Regions from separate parts of the Flaviflexus ciconiae genome, predicted to be linked through region 4. Evidence: riboswitches for the same ligand, from Rfam matches in the RefSeq annotation. Region 4 holds a riboswitch; each other region holds the start of a gene.
The links. Region 4 has a riboswitch for S-adenosylmethionine ahead of EJ997_RS11580 (hypothetical protein). Riboswitches for the same ligand answer to the same signal wherever they lie in the genome.

Region 1 (3,651 bases), 1.4 Mb from region 4:
GCTTGCAGAACTACACAACGGGCCTTGCCAGGACCGGTTTCTTCGAAGCCATTCTCTGGTCCTTCGTCATTACCGTTCTCTCGGTCGCTACCGTCGTGTTCTTCAGTGCTATGACGGCCTATTACATCATCCGGGTCAAGACCTGGTGGACTTCGGCCCTGTACTACCTGTTTGTGTTCTCCATGGTTATCCCCTTCCAGATGGTCATGTTCCCCACCGTGAAGATCGCCGACATGCTCCACTTCAACAACCCCTTGGGCATGGTGGTGCTCTATCTGGGATTTGGAGCAGGCCTATCGGTGTTTATCTTCTCGGGCTTCATCAAAGGTATTCCCCTAGAGATTGAGGAGGCCGCCTACATTGATGGGTGTGGGCCGCTCCAGAACTATTTCCGGATTATCCTCCCCATCCTCAAACCCACCACCGTCACCGTGGCGATTCTTAACGCCATGTGGATCTGGAACGATTACCTCCTTCCATACCTCGTCATCGGCCTCTCCACCCGATACAAGACCATCCCCGTCGTGGTACAGATGCTGGTGGGCTCGAACGGCAACAGGGACATGGGAGCGATGATGGCAATGCTCGTACTCGCTATCGTCCCGATCGTTGTCTTCTACCTCGTATCCCAGAAGCACATCATCGAGGGTGTTGTCGCCGGTTCCGTCAAGGGCTGATCGCTATGGCAGGGTGGCTCGCACCCGACACCAAGTTCTACAACGGGCTTGTCGCGGTAACAGAGGCGATCATCATCAACGTGCTGTTCGTCCTCTTCTGCCTACCAATCGTCACAGTGGGCGCCTCAGCAGCAGGCGCCCACGCAGCCCTCCTCCAGCAACTGCGGGAGGAGGGCTCCTCACCGGCCAAAACATTCTGGAATACCTTCAAGGAAACCTTTTGGCGGGCCACTACCGCTTGGCTACTTATTCTCGTCTTCCTGCTCCTGGCAGCCTGGGAGATCTGGGCCATCGGCCGCATGGACCTGGGACTGGCCGGCACCATCGCCACCGTCCTCTCCATCACCGGCACTATCCTCATCCTGGGATTTGCCGTCTGGTACTTCCCCTACATCAGCCAGTACAAGGCCCCAATAGGTTCAGCAACTAAACGTTCAGCACTCCTAGCGTTCCGCTACCTGCCGCGTACTTTCCTCGCTCTCGCACTGCTTCTCATCCAGCCAGCGATTCTCTACTTCAACCCCGACATCCTCGGCGTCCTTGTCTTCGCGAACCTACTCATCCTCCCCGCCGCCATCCTCTACCTCCACGACATCCTCCTTGCCGCACCACTGAGGGCATACGGTAGCCACGAGTAGCCCAGGGATCAGGGGCAGGTATCAGGGAAGCAGTGTGAGCAAGCTGGTGCCACCCTTACCGCAGGCTCCGCACTGGCATACGACGCAGTACCGGCTCCCGGATCGGTCTCGGCCACGGATTCGGCCCATGGCGCCCGGTTCAGCCTTGAGCATCAGCGCTGCCGTGGCTCCGCGCTTTGTCTAAGCTCCGCTTACACTCTGTCACCGGGTTCGTTCTAACGGGTGGCTACACCCTGGTACCGGGTCTGGACAAACCTCCGGCTCCATCCTGGTACGGGCCCTGCCCTGGTCTCCGGCTTGGCCAAGGCTTCCAGTTGAGTCCTGTCCGTTCACGGCCAGGCGAGCATCCTCCGGAATTTGGGTTGCTAAAGGTCCACCCATGGGACGAGATGCCATGTGTTCCAACCCAATGCGTGTCGGGTGTGACAGGCATCTCTAAAACGAACATGTATGACACAGAGAACTGGGGAGCCTTCTGGGTTCTCCGCAACTGAGTGAACATACTTGTATGCTTGAGAACCAGGAAAAGTGACCGCGACATTTGCCTGCTATTGCACCGAATAGTCATTGTCCTCAAGCTTCCCATGGTTGCATGCCGCGGCTGCTTGGTTGCGGTTTGGGGGGCGGTGTCGTCGCTCTTCAGGAAGCTACCGATCGGTAGCTGCAAATCGCTAAATTTGACCGAATAATGCCATGAGATTACCTGATCTCACGTAATGGGCAGCGGTGTCTTGACATGCGGACTAGGGACCGTGTTATTCTGGCCGTGGTCCAGAGAACCAGCGAAGAGCCCCGGCTAGCTGGTCGACAACCCCTCACGTGCGAGGGGTGCCCCGGGTGATGACCAGGCCTCAATCGGCAAGCGAAGCACCGTTCGCGGTGGGAAAGCACGAAGGAAAATAGCATGACATTCACGAATATCTACCAGACGACAGGGCAGTCCGTCCGAGTATCGGCTACGCACCGAATTCATCGAATGTATATGCGCACGCATAAGTCCATGGCCTGATCCGGCCAACGCGATCTACACCTGGGAATCTCATTATCCCTCCAGCGTCACTTACGCACCTTCACACATCAGCTCCAATTCGGAGCACTCTGCTAAACCACTTTTAGGATTTACGATGACTATCCAGCTGCCCTCATCAAACCAAACCCGTTCCAGCTACCGCGTTCCCGCCCTCTCGATCGATCTGTCTGCCCTCGGTGCAGAAGTGCTCGACACCGATACCGACTTCGGTGAGGACTTCCCGGTAGAAACCTGCAACTTCGGCCGCCTGGCTTCCATGAGCTCAGCGGCACTGACCGATGGTCTTGCAGGAATCACCCTCGGAGCCTCCTTCCTGCTGCGCTCCGATCTGCACCTGCGGGATTGCAGGCTCGATGCCATCCGCGCAGCCGTGAAGCTCACGTCCCGGATTACCGGCCCCATCTTTGCTTCCGTCACCGCCGACGAGGTCGGCAACGCCGCCCTCGACCTGGTCAAGGACACGGGCGTTGGTCTCGAGATCCACATCCCGCACGGCGAACTAGATGCCGCTCTCGATCTGGTTCGCCGTGCGCAGGATGCTGGTACTCCAGTCACGGTTGCCCTGACCGGTGATACTGCTCAGTCGATTGATCTCACTAAGCTCGGTACCGCTGTTGATACCGTTCGCCTGCGCGAACAGGATCCCCACACGGCGCGCGAGATCCGCTACTCCTTGCGCTCCGCAGCACTGGAAGCCGGGCACGACCTCCAGGTTGTCTGCGATCTCTTTATGATCGTCTCGGCATGCACGATGGATGCGGAGGAGCGCGGCAATCTTATCTCCGCCATAGGTGCCGATCGCTACGCAGAAGGCTCGGCACGTGTTCTCGGTACCGTCCACGACGTTGCCGACCACGTAGAATCCTGGCTGGCCCTTGGTGCCGGCGATGCATTCACGATCCTCCCGGGTTCCCTCCCCACCGATCTCGCGTCCACTGTCTGCGGCGTTCTTCCTCTTCTGCACGCACGCCGCGAAGCCGAGGCCGCTGCCTAAGGCAAAGCTTTCCTCGAATAGGCATAGAACACGGAATAAAGGTCTGGAAAACCGAGCATTAGCTCGGGAAGCCTGGTTGCGCGAGGCTTGAGGGCTCTGTGTCTGAAACCTCGAACGTTTGAATCCTCAAACGAGCAACGCCTTGGCCGAAAAGTAAATTACTTGAACGGGGCGCGGTGCTTGCTGAGCGCCGCGCCCCGTTCACTCGCCAGGTTCTGTTCGACAACAGAGCCTGGCGAAACCATTGACCTATAGCCCAAACCATTGCTCTTCACAGGCGATCAGTTCACGTGGGCCGGGCTACTTTGATTG
Region 2 (3,651 bases), 410 kb from region 4:
CAGCGTCTCTTGGACGATCTGGTTATTGAACCACGTGCCGTCCTGAGTCAAAGTATTCATGCTGCACGCTCCTTCGCATCAATGCCCTGAGCAGCGAGCGCCGCAATGGTCGAATCGACCCGAGCATTTTCAACCGAGAGAACGAGGCGTGCGATCTGGGCGGAGCCCAGAGTCTCGAACGTTCCAGCGGTAACATCTGCCCCGAGCTCGGCCACCAGGCTGAGAACGTGGGAACCGGAGGGCTCCCCCGGACGGGACGTAAAGGCAATGTCGATCAGTGTCGTTCCCGGCGGGATCTCGTCAACCTTCGGAGGCGGAACAATGGCAGCACCTAGGCGGGAGCCGGTGTCCGTGATGATCTCGTCAAGCCTGCCGGACTGAACAACCTTGCCCTTCGACAGGAGCGTGACGGCGTCACAGGTTTCGCGCACCACCGACATCTCGTGCGTGATGATGACGACCGTGACACCGGTCTGGTCGCGAACATCCTTAATGAGGTCGAGAATCTGTTCGGTGGTTTGAGTATCGAGAGCCGAGGTCGGTTCATCGCACAGGAGCACTGCGGGCCGTGCCGCGAGCGCACGGGCAATGGCGACGCGCTGGCGCTGACCACCGGAAAGCTGGGACGGATAGGAGTCGCCACGGTCACCAAGGCCGACGAGGTCAAGGAGCTCTTGTACGCGTTCGCGCCGCCCTCCCCTATCAAGGCCGGCAACCTTCAGCGGGTACGCAATGTTTTGACCGGCGGTACGAGCATCAAGCAGGTTGCCGCCCTGGAACACCATGCCGATTGAGCGGCGTGCTGTCCGTAGCTGGTTGGGGGTGAGCGAGGAAAGGTCCTGCTCATCGACCCAAATATGGCCTTCGGTTGGCCTTTCGAGTGCCGTCAGGCACCTGATCAGAGTGGACTTGCCCGCACCCGACTGGCCCACAATTCCGTGAATTTGGCCTGCAGGGATATTGAGATCGATACCGTCGAGAGCGACAACTCCCGGGTACACCTTGCGGACACCGTCCAATGTGATCATTGATTCCTCCATCGGTCCTGGCCTTAGCACCGGGTTTTTCTCGGTTGCTGCGGCGTCGACGAGCCAGGTCTCTCAGCCACTCTTGATGGTTCCCCCATTAGACAACGCCCCAGGTCAGAGCGCCAAACAATCTCAGGATTTGGACGCAGTTGGCCGTGTGACACCGAGCACGTTATGTCAACCTATGTCCACTTTATTCATGGGCAAGGGAGAGCCCCGACGACAGTCACCCGCACGTTCCTGTACAGGAAATGTGCGAGGCATAACTACCGCCGGGGCGCCTCTGAAGTTTGGTTCTACACTTTAAGTGCTTAGGTCTATCGCTCGTCGTGCGTTGCAGGATCCCATTCGCCAAGTTCGCGCTGCGGGAGTGCGGAGATCGCTTCCACCTCTGCGGGGGTCAGCTGAACCTCGACAGCCTCAAGGTTCTGCTTCCTACGCTCCTCGTTCGTGGAGCGGACAATCGGGATGGCACCGATCGCACGGTGCCAGGCCAGGACTGCCTGCGAGGGCGTGATGCTGTGCGCTTCGGCCGCGGAGACCACAGCTTCTGTCTCGAACAGGTCACCACCCTTTGAAAGCGGGGACCAGGACTGGACAGCAATCCCGCGATCAGCAAGTTCCTTGCGGTATTCGGGGCGGTGCAGGCCCGGGTCAACCTGCACCTGGTTCGTGGCAGGGACGAGGCCGGTCTTAGCCTTCAGTTCATCCAGGTGTTCGATGAGGAAGTTGGAGACGCCGAGGGTGCGGACAAGACCTTCCTCCTGCGCCTTGGCCATCTCCTCGTACGCCTCGGGGTAAAGGCCAAGCATGGGGAGCGGCCAATGAATAAGCCACGCATCGAGGTAGTCGACGCCGAGCCTGCTAAGGCTACGCTCGAGCGCTCCCCGAACATCCCCATGATCATTGCCGCGGAGCTTGGTTTGGAGAATAACGTCCTCGCGAGCAACGCCGGAGGCCTTGATTCCCTGACCGACGGCCTCTTCGTTCTCGTACTTCGATGCCGTGTCGATAAAGGTATAGCCAGCATCGAGCGCCGAAGCGACAGCAGTTGTCGCTTCCTCTCCCATGAGGGGAGAAGTGCCGAATCCGATCTTCAGTGAATTGAAATCAACCTGTGCGTTCATTCACCCAGGCTACCAACGCGTAACCTCGGCGACGAGAGTTCCAAGCCCCTGGCAGAATCCGAAACGAACTCAGAGGAGGCCTGCGAGTGCCGCGAGCTCCAGCTTCAACACGTTAACGACTCTCGCTCCCGCACCGCGTGCCGACGTCTCCCCCGGGATTGAGTCTTCAAAGGCCAAGCATTCGGCGGGGTTCACACCGAGTCTGCTGATAGCGGTGGCATAGGGCTCGGGGTCCGGCTTGCCACGCTGCACCTGATCCCCGGTGACACGCGCAGAGAAGTAGTCTCGCGGCAGGCTTTCAATGGCCGGCCCAGCTAGATTCATCGGGGTGGCAGTCACTAGAGCTTGGGGCATTCCAGCATCTGCAAACGCATCGAGAAGTTCAATAGCTCCGGGCATGAGGTCCGGATCCGAATAGACCTGCTCGGCCATGAGGACCGCTACCTCTTCGAAGAGAACCATGCCGTCAGCAACGTCCCCACCATCGCGCCGGAGAACAAATTCCATGTGTTCGGCATGATCTTCCGTGGATGATCCGTGGAGAGCTTCTTCATCGGATTTCAACCAGCTTCCACCCCGTGCTTCAATGATCTTCTTCGTGTTGGCAACCCACTGGGACTCGGTATCCGTGATCGTTCCATCCAGGTCCCAGAGGATGGCGGAGGGTTCAGAATTGAGTCCGCAGGCGCGGTACACGTCAACAAGGCTCATACTGCCAGGGTACGCGAAGCCACCTGATGGTACGACTCGACGCGCACTCCATCACCCTTCCACGTGCGGATGGAACCTCTCCCATGCGGACTGGCGGGACATGCCCAAAGATTCACCGATGCTCGCCCAGCTCAGACACTGTCCGGCCCAGTTCTCCTACTCGCTGCCGGAATCATCGGAATAGCCGACGTCGTCTTCACAACCGCAGAGACGACCGTGATCCCCGCTCTTGTCCCGAAGAAGCGGCTCAAACACGCCTACTCCCGCCTGGCAGTCACAAGTCAGTCAGCATCAGCTGCCGCGGCGGGCACCGGCAGCCTGGCATTGGGCTTTCTCGGGATGCCCGGGATGATCACCCTAGCAGTCACGTCCTACGTTTCATCCCTGCTCAGCCAGCTTGGGATCCGGGCACCTGCTCAACCAGAGACTATGCAGATCAGACCGAAGGCTCGTCTACGCGATGGCTTCGTTGCCTTCTGGGAGATTCCTGCCCTCCGGGCCCTTACCACCTCGGCAGCATTGACAAACGCTGGGGTGATGCTCGGCAACACAATTCTGCCGGTGTTCATTCTCAGCGACCTTGGTTTCTCTCCCGCCATCTACGCAGCCCTTGGTGTCATCTCAACCATCGGCGCTATCATCGGTGCCGGGCTCGCGCCCCGCCTCTCAGGACACAACGGTCTGCGCCGACTACGTATCGCCTGCGCACTCGTTGCGGTTTCCGCCGTTCTCCTCGCGGTGTTCTGCCAGCGACTGCCGGGCCCGGAACTAATCTGGCTAGCGAT
Region 3 (3,651 bases), 1.4 Mb from region 4:
CTCGCAGCTAATAAGAAGGTCCTCATCTTCCCGGCAGCTATCCTCGCCATCAATATTGCCGAGGCCTGCATCCGTGACTTCCAGGTGGGAGCCATGAACGCCGACGGCATCGTCGATGGCGTGTACATGCTGTCGGGTTCTTGGAACTGGATGAACGGCGTAGCCGGTCTTCTTAACCTCGTTGCGATTTGCGGATGGGCGGGAATCTTTATTTCCAGGGACAAGTCGAAGGACATGATCTGGCCTGACATGCTCTGGTTCTGGATCATCGCCTACGACCTGTGGAACTTCGCCTACGTCTATAACTGCGTTGGTGACCATTCGTTCTACGCCGGTGGGGCACTCCTCATCTCCTGCACTATCCCCGCATTCTTCATCAAGAAGGGCGCCTGGCTCCAACACCGGGCCAACACCCTGGCCCTCTGGATGATGTTCACTATGGCGGTGCCGACATTTGTCTCCGACTCAATGTTTGCCGTCGAAACCTCCAGGAGTCCCGTCGCCCTCTTTGTCATCTCGGCACTGGCATTGGTCGCCAACGTCGCTCTCATCATCTACCAGATCCGCACAATCCTGAAGAAGCGCCTCAACCCGCTCAAGGATGAGCTGTACACGGATCACCCCGAATACAAGGCAATCGTTGCCGCAAACACCCCGGTTGAGCCTCTGGACAGCCGAATTGCCGCCGACACGTTCGACAAGATGGCGTAACCAGAACACCTGCGGAACATACTAGGTCTCCACAGGACAAGGGAAGGCTATGTCGGACTCAGTGTCCGCCATCGGACGAGAGAATCTGCTGCGGGACCAGTCAAGCCAGTGCCAAATAAATGAATCCGTCATAGAACCCGCGGATTTACTGCGGAAAGGGCGACGCGTCTGTCAGTGTGGAGTGGCCACATACTGACAGACGCTTCGCTCATTGATCCAGGGCTAGTGAAAGAGCCCGACTTCTATGAGGTTACGAGTAGTTGATTGTCGAAGGACTGAACTACTTAGCGGTATTCTTCTCGTTCGACCATTCGATCTGTGGGGTGACCCCAGCATCCTTAATCAGGTTGTAGATGGGGCAGCGGCGCTCAGTCTCATTCACGAGGGTCCCGAACTGTTCAATATCAAGGTCAGCGGTGATCTTCACGGAACCAACAACGGTCTGGAAGTGCGGGGAAACGCCTTCCACACCTTCGAAGCCACGAAGATCCAGGGTTCCGGTGATCTCAATATCGACACCGTCGATCTCGTAGCCACGTTCGGCAGCAACGGTTTCGATGACGACAGCAATGCAACCTTCGAAAGCACCGATGAGGTACTGGAAGGGGTTCGGACCGGAGTTGTTACCGCCAAGCCCCGTGGGCTCGGAGACTCGGAAGTTGAACTCTCCAGCGGTGATATCGGTGCTTGCCTGACCGACCCAGGTTCCGGTCGTGGTGAGGGAAATGAGCTTCGGCTTGGTCTGGGTAGCGAGTGTAGTCATGATCTTTTTCCTTAAGTTCTTAGTTTTTGGGTGCGCTGACGCCCGCCCACACTTCGTGGGAGATTACGGGTACGCAAAACAGCGCCTTTTATTGATTGGCGGTGAGCAATATCGAGACTGCTCCGTTGAGCTCTGTGGCTACTGCGGCCTCACGCCGCGACGAACATTCGCATTCTGTCCTCCATCGAACCTGGCATTAGCACCCGCTCCGAATCTCGAAAGGTTGCTGCAGCGTCATAGAGCCAGGACTCTCGACTGCTCGCGATAGTGGTTCCAGATTAAGGGCGTCAACCCCTGCCGTCTACGCATTCCAAAATTTGAACAAACTGCGCAGAACAGACTTTCCGCCGTACCCAGAACAGCCGTGGACAGGTTTCTAACAACAAGAATTGCTACAGATTCCATCCACTTCCGCCGCATTTACCCCCTCGGCATTCACGTACGATTGGGCTATGAGTAATCCGTGGGCCCTGTATGACAATCTCATTGACGCGATCGATGCGTCGGCCAAGGTTTCCGACTACCAGGTCGGCAACATCTGGACCCGAGTCACAGCAGATGATGGGACAAGCGGCGTTGCGATGACAACCGATGTACGGACCCGACCATCAATCTCCACCGAGTCGCTGATTGGCCGACCGCTGAGGGAAGCCGCAATGCTGGTGCGCTCCTGGAACCTGGCGGAGGCGGGTATTGGCGTTGCCGCGATCAATGCCTGGCACAATCATCCAGGGCGCATCCCGTCCTGCGGTTATCGTTTCCCCGAGAACACCGAAGGAACCGAAGGTGCCTTCGACACCTACGCCGAACTGGTTCAGGGTAAGAAGGTCGCCACGATCGGCCACTTCCGGTTTATCGAGAACCGCTTCGAGGGAGTGGGTGAGCTTTGCATCATTGAGCGCAGACCCCGGGACAACGACTACCCGGATACGGCAAGCGAATACATTCTGCCGGAACAGGACTTCGTTTTCATCACCGGATCAACGCTCGTCAACAAGACACTCCCCCGCCTACTCGAGCTTTCCCAAGACGCCTACGTGGTCCTCACCGGACCATCATCAACCATGTCACCAATCCTCTACGACTACGGCGTGAACGGGCTATCAGGACTCGTGTGCACCAACCCGGAGCACCTCACCGAGATTCTCCGCGGCACCGGACGCGGCTTCCCGAGCGCAGCCGGAACCATGGTCGACTTCGCAAAGGTCAAACCAGAGCTGTAAACCTCGTTCGTTCTGGCAACGCCAGCAGGCATAAGTGCAAAGCAAGACTCACGTCATTGAAAAAAGCCTATGGTCGCGGACCAGTTACAGGGCGGACATAGGCTGTCGGTACTGGCTGACACTACGGAGCTAGGCGCTCCCAAGCCCACGCGCGGTCAACGACGCGGTAGCGGATCCTGTCGTGGAGCCGGTCGGGCCTGCCCTGCCAGAACTCCAGGACCTTGGGCCGTACGAGGTAGCCACCCCAGTTGTTCGGCCGGTGGGGCTCCTCACCGGATCTCTCCAGCTTCTCCACCTCATCGAGGAGCACCTGCCGACTTTCGATCACCTGAGACTGCGGGGAGGCAATGGCGCCCCGACGGGAGCCGACCGGGCGAGAGTCAAAGTACTTATCCGATTCGACATCGGTGATGCGCTCCGCCCGCCCCTCGATCCTGACCATGCGGTCGAGCGAAGCCCAGTGGAAGTTCAGGGCAACCCTCGGGTTGACCTTGATCTCAGCGGCCTTGCGGGAGTCGTAGTTCGTAAAAAAGATGATGCCCTCGGGGGTTACCTGCTTCGCGAGAACAACCCTGCTAGATGGACCACCATGCTGATCCACGGTCGAAAGCACCATCACATTCGCGTCACGCTCGTCAGACTCGACGGCTTCCGCCAGCCACTGATCAAAAAGGGGTTTCGGGGACGAAGGAAGGTCCGCCTCGTTCAGTTCCCCGGACTCGTAGCTGCGTCGCATATCTGAGATGTCCATATGAGCATCCTATGCCCCATACCCGACCCCGAAAGACCAGAATCTCGGGGAAAAATCAGCGAGGAGATCACGTGAGCGGTCTCTTTGCTGGTCGCAATCGTGACGCCACTTTTTGGCTCCCGCCCACATGGTGGATGCTGTTGCCCAAGCCGAAACAACTAACCTACGATTCAGTAACCTACTGATTCGTAACTGTGAAAGGT
Region 4 (3,651 bases):
AAGCGTCCGACTCTATGTAGGATTCGAGCTGAGATTCGAGGCTGACAGCCGTCGGGACGACTCGTGTTAGCTTCTCGCCATCTACTCGCCAAAGCCCCATTTCAGCAGGCATGACATCTCCACTCGCATTAGGATTTCAGGTTTCTTCTCCTAGCCTACTTTGATCTCCACAAGGTGGATGCACCAACAGCTCATGAGCTGCACTCGGAGCGACTGGCCGGACTTCGTCGGCGCGGTTGAGACCTTGCTCTGCCTATGCGAAGTACGTAGATGCTTGAATCACCCCTGAAGGCGTAGAGGGGAGAATTGTCCATCTCCTGAGCGAAACAATTCATGAATAGTTCGCTGGAAACGTGCCGCAGCGCCTTGGGGCCTCGGTGAGAGCGACCGGTGGATTGCTCTTCTGTAGGGTGGGTGCACTGATAGGTGCGTGAGAGGGTCGAGGCATGAAGGTGAAGAAACTGGTCGCTGTGATTGTTGCCGGGTCAGCGGTCCTTGCTGCCTGCTCATCTGCAGATAACAGCACTGTTGATGGTAGCGAGCGCTCTTCTGATGACGATCTTCAAGAGTCTGTTGATGTGGGGGAGCTGGGTGACGAGGCCGGTGAAGAAGTGGAGCCTGCAGAAGAGGCAGCTGCCGTAGTTCTCGAGCCCACGACCCTTCTCGTTACCGGTGCTGATGCGAGTGAAATATCTATTGCGATGAGTGAGCAGTTCTTTGAGTCCTCACCCGGAGCTGTTGTGACTGATGAAGAGCTTCAGTTGGAGGCGGCTTCGCTCGGCATGGCCTATTCTGTACCCGTCCTTGTCGAAGGAGACGCGATCGCTGACGAGCTGGAGAGGCTTGACGCAACCTGGGTAATCGCCGTCGGCGTTGAGCTCGAGGACATGGAAGACGTAGACGCCATCCCCGCAGTCCTTCCTGCAGAAGCGGAAGAGGAGTCTGGCTCTGAGGACAGCGCCGAGGAGAGCACCGGGGTGAGCGCCGAGGACGAGGCTGAATCCGATGTGGCTGGTGGGGAGCCACGCGTGCCGGATGAAGGGGAGGAGATTGAGGTCGATCCTTCTCTTACGGTCGTGGCGCCCGAGGGAGAAGGCCTTGATACTCTGCTTTCTTTGGCTGAAGGGGAAGCTTTTACTGCTCCGCAGCTGACTGATGTTGAGCTGGAGCATGACATTGATCTGCTCGATGGGGTTGTCGTGCTGACCGATGGCAGCTCGATTGCGGCGGTCGGTACGGCCCATGCGGCTGGTGCGGACATTGTCCTGTCCCCGGCTGACCCCGAGGGTCGAGCGAAGCGATTCAGGCTGTAGGATCTGCCGACATTGTTGTTGGGCTGTTCGAAGAAGAGCTTGAGGACTTTGAGTGGCAGCTGGCTGCCGCATCAACCGGTGTTGAACTGCCGGGTGGGACCCAGCATGTGTTCGGAGGGAAGCGCTATATTGCCCTGTACGGCTCTCCCATCACACCAGCACTTGGGCTGCTCGGCGAACAGGATGTTCCCTCCACTGTTGCTCGTGCAGAAGAGATGACGGAGCCATACCGAGCTCTGACCGATGACACGGTTGTGCCGGCTCAGGAGATCATCGTGACCGTTGCGGCCGGGGAGCCGGGCGATGATGGAGACTACTCGAACGAAGGGCCTATTGAGTGGTTCATTCCCCTCATCGAAGCTGCGGGGGACGCGGGCCAATATGTCATCCTCGACTTCCAGCCCGGCAGAACTGACTTCCTCACACAGGTCCAACAGTACGAGGAACTTCTCGCCTACCCGCACGTGGGAATAGCTCTCGACCCGGAGTGGCGGCTTGGTCCTGATGAAGAGCCCCTTACACGGATCGGCCATGTTGAGATCGATGAAGTGAATGAGGTTATTGCTTACCTCAGTGACTACGTCCGGGCGAATGATCTTCCCCAGAAGGTGGTCATCCTTCACCAGTTCCAGCTTCAGATGATCCGCGATCGGGACCAGCTCGATCTATCTCGATCTGAAGTTGCTCTGCTGATCCATGCAGATGGTCAGGGGAGCCAGGGGGCAAAAGCTGCTACCTGGCGGGCCCTCCACCAGGATGCTCCAGAAGGAATTGCGTGGGGGTGGAAGAACTTCATTGATGAAGATCTTCCCATGCTCACCCCGGAAGAGACCTATGCGGTGGAGCCGATGCCGGAGTTTGTGTCCTACCAGTAAGTGATGTCAAAAGCCTCGCGTGTTCCTATGAAACCCGCTGGAGCGTTGAGCTTTGCCGATAATGAGTTCTATTTTGACCCGCTGGTCTCCCCATTGATGGGAAGGCGGGAGCGCCCCCTCTGGTCCCTGTTGGTGGGCATTTTTCGTGGGTTGAATGAATCTTTGAAGTTGTTAATTCGATTAACGCTTGACAGGGTGCTCGGGGTGTGTAACTTAGAGCTAGATCGAGAAGTTCGACGCTAAGCCCCTCGGCTAGTCGACTAGCAACCGCGTTTCGTGCACGGTGCTCCCGAAGGAAGATCGGCCCCCGAGCAAAAGCTCGGGAGGAAGTATGCGATATAGGAAAATTCTTATGAACCCCATGGACGATGCGCCGGATGCGCACGAATACATTTTCATCGAAGGCCCAGACGTCACTGTGGAAGACTGCAGTAAATACAAGTCTGGTCACGGTGTCCATTTCATCCAGGTCCGGCTTGCCTCTGAGGAGCGGAGAGTCGCGGCCGAAGTGACCGCGGTAGATGGTCATTACATCGACTTCAGAACAGAAGCAGGCACCCAGCGCCGCTGGAACCACGACCCCCAGCGCCTGCTCAAAGTGCAGGAGATAGCTGCCCGGGACCCCGAGGCGAGGACTGTCTGGTCGGAAAGATACCACCTCCTGACCGTGTACTCGGAAGAGCCCAGCGGGTCTGTTGTCGGAACTCCAGTCACGCTTGCGCCGAGCCCAACGGACTGCGGCTACAGCCTGTAAGCCGCTGCCGAGGGCAGCCGAATCGCAGTGTGTTCTGACCATTGAAATCAGCTGTTTCAGCTGAGCTCTCGAGGTCGAAACACGGGTCGGGTAGAAAAGCAGAATATTTCTGTCCGACCCGTGGGCCCATAATAGAAGTATCGATCGAGAAGTTCGACGTGAAGCCCCTTGGCTTGTCGACTGGCAACCGCGTATCGCACACGGTGCCTCCAAGGGAAGATCGGCCCCTGGGTAAAAGCCCAGGCGGAAGCTAGCGACAAAGGACATCATGAACGACAACAAGCGCCGTGAGGCGCATCCTCCGGCGGACAAGAAGCACAGATTCACCGAGGTCTACTCCGGTAGCTCATGCCGGTCCAGCAAGAGCGGCCACTATCTTTCAGCTGAAGACTACGAAGCAGCGGACCAGGATACCTGGGAAACCGTTATCCTCACCGGTACCCATGGGAAGTTCATTCACATCATCTCGGGCGAAGGCTCGGGGCGGGTATGGACTCACTCCCGTTTCCTGGTGACCGCGATCCGCCTTCTGCACTCTGAAGGTGGAACCGTTGAACTGCACGAATCGAAGGGAATCCTACGAGCGACGAATGGCCTGATAAGAGCGATCACCAGAGTGGCAGCGGAGGTCACTCCATGCGAGTACTCGAGGCCTGAGCTGCCAAAACCTCTACCCCGAAGCATCTAACCTTCATCAACCTCGAATCAG

Region 1: another riboswitch for S-adenosylmethionine. It lies ahead of EJ997_RS04985 (hypothetical protein); the one in region 4 lies ahead of EJ997_RS11580 (hypothetical protein).
Region 2: another riboswitch for S-adenosylmethionine. It lies ahead of EJ997_RS00690 (methionine ABC transporter ATP-binding protein); the one in region 4 lies ahead of EJ997_RS11580 (hypothetical protein).
Region 3: another riboswitch for S-adenosylmethionine. It lies ahead of EJ997_RS05250 (OsmC family protein); the one in region 4 lies ahead of EJ997_RS11580 (hypothetical protein).

The regions. Positions count from the first base shown of each region.
Region 1 covers NZ_CP034593.1:1,107,540-1,111,190, reverse strand. Annotated here, with positions in the region: gene EJ997_RS04995 (carbohydrate ABC transporter permease) at 1-677, shown strand, start outside; gene EJ997_RS04990 (MusI family membrane protein) at 683-1,315, shown strand; SAM riboswitch class IV at 2,084-2,186, shown strand; gene EJ997_RS04985 (hypothetical protein) at 2,440-3,339, shown strand.
Region 2 covers NZ_CP034593.1:159,584-163,234, reverse strand. Annotated here, with positions in the region: gene EJ997_RS00695 (methionine ABC transporter permease) at 1-60, opposite strand, end outside; gene EJ997_RS00690 (methionine ABC transporter ATP-binding protein) at 57-1,028, opposite strand; SAM riboswitch class I at 1,034-1,120, opposite strand; gene EJ997_RS00685 (aldo/keto reductase) at 1,346-2,155, opposite strand; gene EJ997_RS00680 (HAD family hydrolase) at 2,225-2,866, opposite strand; gene EJ997_RS00675 (MFS transporter) at 2,936-3,651, shown strand, end outside.
Region 3 covers NZ_CP034593.1:1,162,520-1,166,170, forward strand. Annotated here, with positions in the region: gene EJ997_RS05245 (DUF5692 family protein) at 1-711, shown strand, start outside; gene EJ997_RS05250 (OsmC family protein) at 992-1,474, opposite strand; SAM riboswitch class I at 1,653-1,745, opposite strand; gene EJ997_RS05255 (DUF364 domain-containing protein) at 1,927-2,697, shown strand; gene pdxH (pyridoxamine 5'-phosphate oxidase) at 2,819-3,448, opposite strand.
Region 4 covers NZ_CP034593.1:2,585,194-2,588,844, forward strand. Annotated here, with positions in the region: gene EJ997_RS11565 (PDDEXK family nuclease) at 1-112, opposite strand, end outside; gene EJ997_RS11570 (hypothetical protein) at 447-1,313, shown strand; gene EJ997_RS11575 (hypothetical protein) at 1,421-2,188, shown strand; SAM riboswitch class IV at 2,411-2,526, shown strand; gene EJ997_RS11580 (hypothetical protein) at 2,541-2,942, shown strand; SAM riboswitch class IV at 3,085-3,200, shown strand; gene EJ997_RS11585 (hypothetical protein) at 3,211-3,630, shown strand.